3 regions of the Pseudoalteromonas sp. P1-7a genome follow, and region 2 is predicted to be linked to each of the others. Evidence: predicted binding sites of a transcription regulator. Region 2 holds the regulator's gene; each other region holds the start of a gene.
The links. Region 2 encodes LexA, which represses DNA repair genes until DNA is damaged. Its sites were predicted from a motif close to TACTGTATNNNNATACAGTA; they were not measured.
Positions count from the first base shown of each region.

Region 1 (3,241 bases), on a different contig from region 2:
AAAAAATGCCCTTTCGGTAGCTTTTTTACCCTTTTTGTTGCTCGTTACTTTATCCTAGTACATAATTCAACGTCTTAATTCAATGCGGATTTTTTATGAACTGGCTAGCACACCTCCCTACTAAACGCACTCCATGGCTACTATTTACAGGTATTGTATTTTTATTAGAAGTCACCGCACTGTTTTTTCAATATCAAATGGGCCTGGCACCATGCATTATGTGTATTTACCAGCGAACTGCGGTATTAGGGTTATTAGGAGCGGGTATTATTGGCGCAACTAAACCGCAGAGTAAACTAGTACGTACTATTGCTTATTTAGTGTGGGGTATATCTAGCGTATGGGGCTACCTTATTGCGCGGGAACACATAGAAATGCAAACAACCACCGATCCCTTTGCGTTTAGCTGTGAATTTGAGCCTAACTTCCCAGCTTTTATGCCACTGCATGAATGGATCCCTAGTTTTTTTCAAGCCACTGGGGATTGCGGAAATATTGATTGGCAATTTGCAGGATTAAGTATGCCAGCGTGGATGGAAATTCTTTTTGCGTTATTTACTATCACGCTTTTTGTACTTGTTATCACTCGCTTACTTACTAAAAAGTCTATTTAATATGTTTACATTTTTTTCCAGTCAGCTGCCTGAATTAAAGCACCTTAAAGTGAGACAGCGACAAGCCGTTGTTGCGATTGCACTAAGTATGCTCCCCGCAACCGATAGAGTGTTATTGAGAATAGTAAAGCTGCTATTGCTCAGCCCATTATTTTTATTATTTACTGTTTTTAAAGGATGGGAACTCCTCCCTTTCTTAATTTTAGGTGGACTGTGTTACCCGCTTTTAACAACACCGATTGAAATAAACTTTGCTAAAAAGTATTTAACAAAAGCACTTGAGCAATATTCACAGGGCGCTTAGCGCCCTGCCTAACCTATAGAGATACTTTTCCTTCTAATTTAGCTACCAACTTTTTGCCTATTCCTTTTACGTTAGCTAAATCACTTAGCTCAGTAAACTCACCATTTTCGGCTCTGTAATCAACAATAGCCTGCGCTTTTTTCTTACCAATACCGGGAAGCGTTGATAGCATTTCTGAATCGGCACTATTAATGTTAATAACGGGGGGTTGTTGCATTTCGGCCATAGGCTTATCAACCACAGGGTTAGCGTAGGTGAGCGCGCTAAAACCTAGAAAGCTAATAATAAGTAGCGTTAAAAGATTTTTCATTTGTTATTCCTTATTTTTGTTTATGCCAAAGCGTTATGGTTAAACGGCTAATTTGGCTTTAAGCAAGGGCTTAATTTTTATTAGAGGAAATAATCTAAAATAAGGATCGACTTGCATCACTTATATTATTTCCAGTGCATAATCACCTAAATCCGAAAACCTAAAATGCAGCTGGTACAACAAAGTGATTATCTAAATAAAGTAAAGTTACGCTTTTTTGTCAAATCTATGACAATCTAAAATGTCGTGAATACTTGCAATTTATTTCGCAAACATTTACTGTATATAAAAACAGTGACCTACAAGTCAGTAACCACATTACCACGCAATCAAGCAGGAGAGATCATGGCTGTTGTTGTTAAATATGTTGTAGAACGAAACGGAGTTGAGCGAATGACGTTTACTACTAAAAAAGAAGCGGATGCCTATGACAAAATGCTCGATATAGCAGAATCGCTTGAAGTAATGCTGGAAAAAGTAGATGTGCCTTTAAGCGAGCAACAAGTAGAATCGCTCGCGCTTGAAATTGCAAAGAGTAAAGATGACTTTATGGCAGTGCTAAAAGGTGCAAAAGAGCCCTCAACAAAAGGCGCAGCTAAAGCTAAAAAAGCCGACAACGTAGCATCAATAAAAAATAACGATGAGCAACAAGCTAGCTAATTTGCGTCAAATTATAAAAAGGGCTGCTATTAATAGCAGCCCTTTTTTATTAATTTTTGAACAGTTACAAATTTTTTCTGGCTTTTTAAACTGAAATTGATACATTAATCCGGTTAATAGCGAGTATTTATGTGTCATGTCAGTATTTATTAAGTCTTTTTACCAAAAAATTTTTCCAGCCCGTCAGTTACTTATTCGTCAAAATGGCGAAGTTAAGCATGTTGTTTTGGCGCCTTGGTTTCAGCTTTTTACAGTACTACTTATTTTAGGCACTATTATTTGGGTGGGTATATCTAGTTTTCGTGTTTATAGCCAAACAAATAAAATAACACACATTGAACAAAGCCAAATTGATAAGCAACAAGTTTGGCAAAAACAGGTTCGTGAACAAAAGGCGCTGCACGCTAAGCAGTTAGAGCAACTTGCCGTCCTTGAGCAAAAGCAAGCGCTTTTACAAGGTATGATTGAATCTCTCCCCGCATCTATAAGCAAAGATACTATAAAACTAGAAGAGCAACTTGAATCGCCTATAAATGAAGACAAAGGCGAGTTTCATGAGCCGCTTGTTGATGAAGAACAAAAAAACAAACACGCAAACCTATTAACGCCAATAACTTTTGCTGCACGATATGAGCGCTTAAATAAACACTATGAGCATAATTTTGCGCGTATCGATGCACAAATAAATAAGCGCCATGATGCAATTTTAGCGATGTTAAAAGGGGCTGGGTTAGAATCCGCTCTTGAACAACATTTAGCGCTGGCCTCCCAAAACAGCGCACAAGGTGGGCCGTTAGATGTATTTGATGAAACTAAAATACCAAAGCCGTTTTTAGTCATTGTTGATAAGCTTTTATTACTCAACAACCTTGAAAACTTTTTAACCGAGCTGCCTAACTCGCTGCCCTTACCTGCGGCTAAATACTATATTTCGAGCAACTTTGGTCTTCGAAAAGATCCAATGAACAACCGCCGAGCTTTTCACAAAGGTGTTGATTTAGCCGGCTGGCACAAAACCGAAATTTTTGCCCCTGCCGATGCTGTTGTGCTTCGCGCTGGCAGAAACGGCGGCTATGGTAACTTTATCGAGCTAGAGCATAAAAATGGCTTGATAACTCGTTTTGGCCACTTAAATAAGATTAAAGTAAAAAAAGGCCAAACAATCGCTAAAAATGAGGTAATTGGATTAATGGGTAGCACTGGCAGAAGTACCAGCACCCACTTACACTATGAAGTGTTACTCGATGGCAAACATGTCAATCCTCTAAAAATAACAAAGGCGCTTTCTCGTGTTCGGTAAAAAAAAGCAATCAAGTAGCCAGGCTACTTTAAAAAGAGTAAATCACACCCCTT
Region 1 is NZ_LKDU01000002.1:39,618-42,858, reverse strand. It holds gene dsbB (disulfide bond formation protein DsbB) at 96-614, shown strand; gene AN389_RS02280 (DUF6170 family protein) at 616-918, shown strand; gene AN389_RS02275 (ComEA family DNA-binding protein) at 932-1,228, opposite strand; gene AN389_RS02270 (YebG family protein) at 1,574-1,888, shown strand; gene AN389_RS02265 (M23 family metallopeptidase) at 2,025-3,188, shown strand; gene AN389_RS02260 (polymer-forming cytoskeletal protein) at 3,178-3,241, shown strand, end outside.
Region 1: AN389_RS02270 (YebG family protein) is a predicted target of LexA. The motif match lies at 1,506-1,525, and genes of this name have one in related genera.

Region 2 (3,241 bases):
CGGTAAATACCCTCTTCGTTGATGTTGGTCCACGTTTCATTAATAAACCCTGGGTTGGCATCTTTTTTAACGGCAAAATCAGGTACCCACCAAGAGTGAATAACATCATCAGAGGTCATTAAAAAACGCACCTTTTGATTAATTGGCAGTACTAAAGGTTTATCAACCTCAAGTAAGTAATTGGGGTTTTTATTAGCAAGGTTGGCTATTTCGTCTTGAGGGGTAGACAAAATAGAATAAAACTCCACGTCTTCGCCCATATATTCATAATGCCACTTCCACTGTGACCCAGTGATCTTAATGGTTAAGTCGGCCTTACTGGCATCTTCCATTGCAATCAAGGTTTTAGTGGCAGGGATTGCCATGGCAATTAAAATAACAAACGGAATGGCAGTCCAAAGAATTTCTACTTTGGTACTTTCATGAAATTGGGCAGGAACTGCCCCTTTAGATTTACGGTGATGAATTAGTGCCCAAAACATAATTGCGAACACTATCACCCCAATCACACAACATATTAAAAATATTGTCATGTGTAGCTGATATACATTATTACTTATATCGGTTACGCCCTTGCGCATATTGTATTGGCTATTAGCCAGCACTTGCTGCGGGAACATAATCAATACAAGCCACAAGGCAGAGGTCAGTTTACCCATGTGACGGCTCCTTTGATGCTATTGCGAATGCAAAGCGAAGAGGCATACGGCTTAAACGCCAATTCGTTATTTTTATTATTTAACCAACCTAATTTGTTTTGATTGGTATAGCTGCGCCGACAAAGAATATGTATTTGTGTGTTCTCAAAACCAAAAAGCTATGAGTTATTGTTAGCCCAGCACATTAATGATTAGCTAAAAAACGTACAACAAGCAAGTTTCAGTATAAAAAACAAACAAGTTGTATTTTAAAATAAGCTTTAATTACGCCAGCTTAAACACAAGTTAGTTGCTAAATAGCGAGTAAAACTAGAGGGTGCATCATATAAAAGAGGAGTTAAATGCGAGTGCAAAAAAGTTTACAGGCTAAATAATTTTAGGGCGCTTTGAGGTAGCGGAAGGTCTTTTTTAAAACAAAAATGCACACTTAAAAGTGCGCATTTATAAAAAGTTACTTAAAAATAATTAAAGATTACATCCAGTCGGCATTTCTTATTACGCCAACAGCTAAACCTTCAATATTAAAAGATTCGTTTTCAAGGTCTACCTCTATAGGCGTAAACTCTTCGTTTTCGGCGTGTAATAATACTTTTCGGCCTGCTTTTTCGAGGCGCTTTACGGTTACGTCTTCATCTACCCGCGCAACCACAACTTGGCCATTTTCAGCTGTTTGAGTACGGTGTACAGCAAGTAAGTCGCCGTCCATAATGCCTATATCTTTCATACTCATACCGTTAACACGCAGTAAAAAGTCAGCGGCAGGTTTAAACATAAGTGGGTCTATTTTGCAGTGACTCTCAACATGTTCTTGCGCCAAAATAGGCGAACCCGCTGCAACTCGACCTATTAATGGTAGCCCTAGTTGCTCTGGCTCTTCTTCTTCAACCAATTGAATACCACGGCTTGCGCCTGGCTTCATTTTAATAACACCTTTTTTGGCAAGCGCTTTTAAGTGCTCTTCTGCGGCATTGGCACTTTTAAAACCTAGTGTTTGCGCAATTTCGGCACGTGTAGGAGGCATACCAGTGTCTTTAATAAAAACTTTTATTAGTTCGAGTATTTGAGCTTGGCGTTTAGTTAATGGTCGCATACAACTGGTTTTCCATACAGTACATTTAACTGTGAGTATATACAGTTAAATAAAAATCGCAAATTTAAATTGCGCTTTAAAATAGCTAAACACACCGCACTTGGATATATTTTAGGTAATTACAGACGTTCAGTATTTAAAATGCTATAAATTTGCTTTCAACATAAAGGAGTAATTATGAGTATTTGGCATCAACCCATCACATTAGCGCTTTGCAAACAGTTAGATGAGGGAATAAACGGCCAAGGCACGCTAATGAAAACCATGGGTATAGAAATAACCGAAATAGGCGATGATTACCTAGTAGCTACCATGCCCGCTATTCCTGAGCATCATAACCCTATTGGTATGGTACATGGTGGCGCAAATGTGGTACTTGCCGAAACCGTAGCAAGCTACGCCGCTAACTTTGTAGTGGACTTTACAAAATTTTATTGTGTTGGCCAGGAAATTAGCGCCAGCCATTTAAAGGCCTCTCGAAATGGCACTTTAACCGCTGTTACTCGTGCATTTCATATTGGTAAGCGCAGTTCTGTATGGGAAATAAAAATAACTAATAGCCGCGGCGAACTTTGCTGCGTATCAAAAATGACCGCAGCGGTTGTCGAGCGCAAATAATTAACTATGGCTACTTTTCGATAGGGTAAATTGTTATTTCCATACCCGCGCCAATTGCAGATATACGTAGCAGTGTATCTGCATGTAGAGCTTGGTTAAAACACTTAGGTGACGTGCCCGATTCAAAGCCAATATCAAAGGTTCTGCGCGAACAGCTCAACCATTGTTTGAGCGCATTACGTGAACACGACTCGATTAATTCACATAAGTGGTTAATTGCTTTGTCAGGCGTGGTTATGTCACCCGCGGCTTCAATACGCGCCAATTGACGATATTCGTCTTTGTCATAATGTAAAACCATCGCGTTTTTCTTTAAGTCTGCCACTAGGGCGCTAATATCTTGTTTAGACTCAAGCTCTAGATCTACATTTAAAAATTGAATTTCCGACATTGTCTGCTTTTTACCCTCTTATAGTTTCATCGCAAACTTTAACGCAGTTTTACTTTTATACCAAATCAACTAAGCGGTAAACATGGCTTTATTAATAGAAAAAACCTGTTTAAACGCCATTGGCACCTAATTTGCCTTATTAAACGGGTTAGGCTAGTTAAGCACAAATTTAGCGTTTATGTATGAAAGTTATACACACACTGTGTAATTAAAAGCTGTAGGAGAACAATAATGGTAGATCATGGCCCGCAAATTAAAAATGATGAACAGTACGATGCGCTTCGCGATGAAGGCATGAGCAAACAAAAAGCCGCGCGAATTGCTAATAGTAATACTCATAAAACCGCAGTTAAAGGCGGCAAAGCCTCAAAGTATGAGAAGCGCACTAAAAAACAGTTATACGATAAAGCAAAAGAGGTAGGCATTAGTGGCCGCTCAAAAATGAGCAAACAAGAGCTCATAAATGCCCTGCGTGATCATTAA
Region 2 is NZ_LKDU01000012.1:70,576-73,816, forward strand. It holds gene coxB (cytochrome c oxidase subunit II) at 1-659, opposite strand, end outside; gene lexA (transcriptional repressor LexA) at 1,132-1,749, opposite strand; gene AN389_RS09800 (PaaI family thioesterase) at 1,927-2,367, shown strand; gene AN389_RS09805 (hypothetical protein) at 2,378-2,758, opposite strand; gene AN389_RS09810 (Rho termination factor N-terminal domain-containing protein) at 2,990-3,241, shown strand.

Region 3 (3,241 bases), on a different contig from region 2:
TTGCGTAATTGGCTCAATACTTTCACCGTGGTATTCACGCGCCTCTAAAGGTTGCCATAATGCTTGGCATGCACCTAAATACGCCACCTCTAATGCATGCTGGTAACGCGCATCCGTATGTAATTTAGGTAAGTAAATAGCAGGGTTTACACTGCCCGCGGCTTTTGCTTCGTTAATCGCGAGTTTGGCGGCATCAAAGTAGCGTCTTACATCATCGTAATCGCGATTAAGCGGCCCTGTAGGTGCTAAAACAACGCGTAGATTATCAATTACTAAAAACGTAACTTGTTTACCAATACGAGAGTCTACTTTAGCCTGTGATTCAATGGCATCACGTAGTGAGTTATTCGGAAGTTGAGAAAAGTCATCACTAATTATAATAAGTGCATCGTGAGAAAATGCTGCAAAGCTTGCACTGAGTGATTGTGCAGCTATCGCTTGAGGATATGCCATAAGTAAAGCTCCTGTTAGAAAACATAAGAGGCTATTATCGTTGATATAAAAACACAAAACCAGCCACCTGCGATGAGCTCATTTTAATCTGGCAACTTGGTGTTACACTCAAGTACACTCTAATCTAGAATGCTCAATTGTAGATTTAAATTAGGTTCATTTTTAACACCCACCCCTATGCCTAGTAAACGCACCGGTTGCTGCATACCCCGTTGATACGCTTTTGAAAGTAGCTCAGTAAAAATAGCTGTGTTTAATTGATGATGAGCTTGATCGGCACTGGTCACCACAAAATTTGCAAATTTCACTTTTACGCTTAATTTATTTATACGATTTTGTAGCTGTTGTTTATTAAGACGCGCTGTCAGCTCTTCCAGTAATTTAGGCAACTGATCTAGACACTCTTGTAAGCTATTTTTGTTGTATTCATAAGTATGCTCAACACTGAGTGATTTACGTACTCGCTCGGTTGTTACTTTACCAATGTATTCGCCAGCACATTTTTGATAAAGCGATACACCAAAATTCCCCACATGCTGTTGCATCCAATTCACACCTTTCTCGCGAACATCTTTACCTGTATACAATCCTTTTAAATTAAGCTTTTCAAGGGTGACCTTACCCACACCAGGTATTTTACCCAGCGGCAAATTATTTAAAAACGAATCAACTTCATCTGGTAATACAACGAACTGGCCATTGGGTTTGTTTTCATCGCTAGCAATTTTCGCAATAAACTTAATGGGAGCAACGCCTGCAGAGGCAGTGAGGCCAGTAGCGTTGAAAATATCGGCTCTAATTTGTTGAGCAATAAGCGTAGCACTACCTTTAAATGCCGAGCTATTGGTGACGTCTAGGTAGGCTTCATCAAGCGACAAAGGCTCTATTAGGTCAGTATAACGTTTAAATATAGCCCGTATTTGGTTAGAAATTTCTTTATAAACAGCCATTCGCCCAGGCACAATAACTAAATCTGGGCATAATTGTTTGGCATGATAGTTAGACATAGCCGAGCGTACACCATATTCGCGCGCTTTATAGTTTGCTGTAGAAAGCACGCCTCGGCGACTATTACCACCAATGGCTAAAGGCACATTGGCAAGATTGGGGTTATCACGCATTTCAACCGCTGCATAAAAGCAGTCCATGTCGATATGAATAAACTTTTTCATTACCACATAACAACTGTTTATTTATACAGCCATTATTAAGGATTCACTTTCATTAAGCAAGGTTAATAAAGCCAGTTTACTTGCTAAAGTAAAATCGCTAGTAAGTTTGGCGTTTAAATTAAGCAAGCTTTATACAGCTTTTAAAACGGCAGCTTAAAGCGCTTTTCTTTTTTAAAGCAATGTAGCCAAAAAACAAATTCCAATAAAAACCCCGCAGCTAAAAGCATGATACCGCCTGAAGCATTACCCATAGCGTAGCAAGCAAAAGATGCTATAAAAATTAAACTGGCTAAAGCCCAATTAATTATATTTTGCATGTGTGTTCTCGTGTGTGTGGTCTGTGTTAATTAACTGTAGTCCTAAAAATAAATAGGTACAATCATCTTATAAAAAAACATGGTATTTATTGTCTTGAGCTACAAACACCATATTGATAACCTGATTCATTTAAAACTAAGAGTACACATACATGCAAAGGTTCAAAGAACAGCACCCTATTCATACCGATATCACCGTCGCTTGGGCCGATATGGACGCCCTACAACATGTAAACAACGTGGTGTACTTGCGTTACTTTGAAATTGCGCGCATCGACTTTTTAAATAAAATAAACCAGTTTGATACGATAAAACCAGGTGACGTAGGTCCCGTTATTAGCGAAAACAACATTCGCTACAAGCGCCCTGTAACCTTTCCAGATACTTTAACCGTAGGTATTACTATTTCGGATATAAAAAGCGACCGCTTTATGATGAATTACTCTGTATATAGTCATGCACAGCAAGCTGTTACTACAACAGGCTACTCTCAAGTAGTTATGTTTGACTTTAAAACGGGGCAAAAGGCGACGATCACTGAGCCATTATTATCGGCATTACACCAATTCGCTTAATTAAATAGTATGCGAGCTGGTATTAATAAGCCACACTCAAGATCTTACACAATTTAAGGATTTTACATGCAATACAGTCCGTTAGGCAGCAGCGGGGTTGATGTTTCAAGAGTATGCCTAGGTAGCATGACTTGGGGTAAACAAAATACCCAACAAGAGGCAGATGAGCAAATAGCCTATGCCTTAGCGCAAGGCGTTAATTTTATTGATACCGCCGAAATGTATGCCGTTCCTCCTTCACCAGACACTTACGGTAAAACAGAGCAAATTATTGGTAACTGGCTAAACCGCAACCAACAAAAACGCGGTGATATTGTATTGGCCACTAAAATTGCGGGCAACGGCTTGTCGTGGGTACGTGATGGCGGCGATATAACACGCAGCGCGGTTATTGAGGCTGTAGATAACTCCCTCAAGCGTTTACAAACCGACTACATAGATTTATATCAATTGCACTGGCCTAATCGCTCTACCCCGCATTTTGGCAGGCAGTGGCCAGGTAAACTTACTTTTAGTGACGTAAATACCGAGCAACAACAAGCTGGCATGCTAGATATTTTAGAAGGCCTTAATGAGTGCGTTAAAGCCGGCAAAATAAAATTTTGTGGTCTTTCAGATGACACGCCATGGGGCGTTAGCCAGTTTTTAAATTTAGCTAAAGCGCATAACTTACCGCGAATAGTTTCGATTCAGAACGAATTTAGCCTAGCGCACGCTAAAGATT
Region 3 is NZ_LKDU01000029.1:15,736-18,976, reverse strand. It holds gene AN389_RS15790 (leucyl aminopeptidase family protein) at 1-453, opposite strand, end outside; gene dinB (DNA polymerase IV) at 573-1,625, opposite strand; gene AN389_RS15780 (thioesterase family protein) at 2,095-2,517, shown strand; gene AN389_RS15775 (aldo/keto reductase) at 2,584-3,241, shown strand, end outside.
Region 3: dinB (DNA polymerase IV) is a predicted target of LexA. The motif match lies at 1,637-1,656, and genes of this name have one in related genera.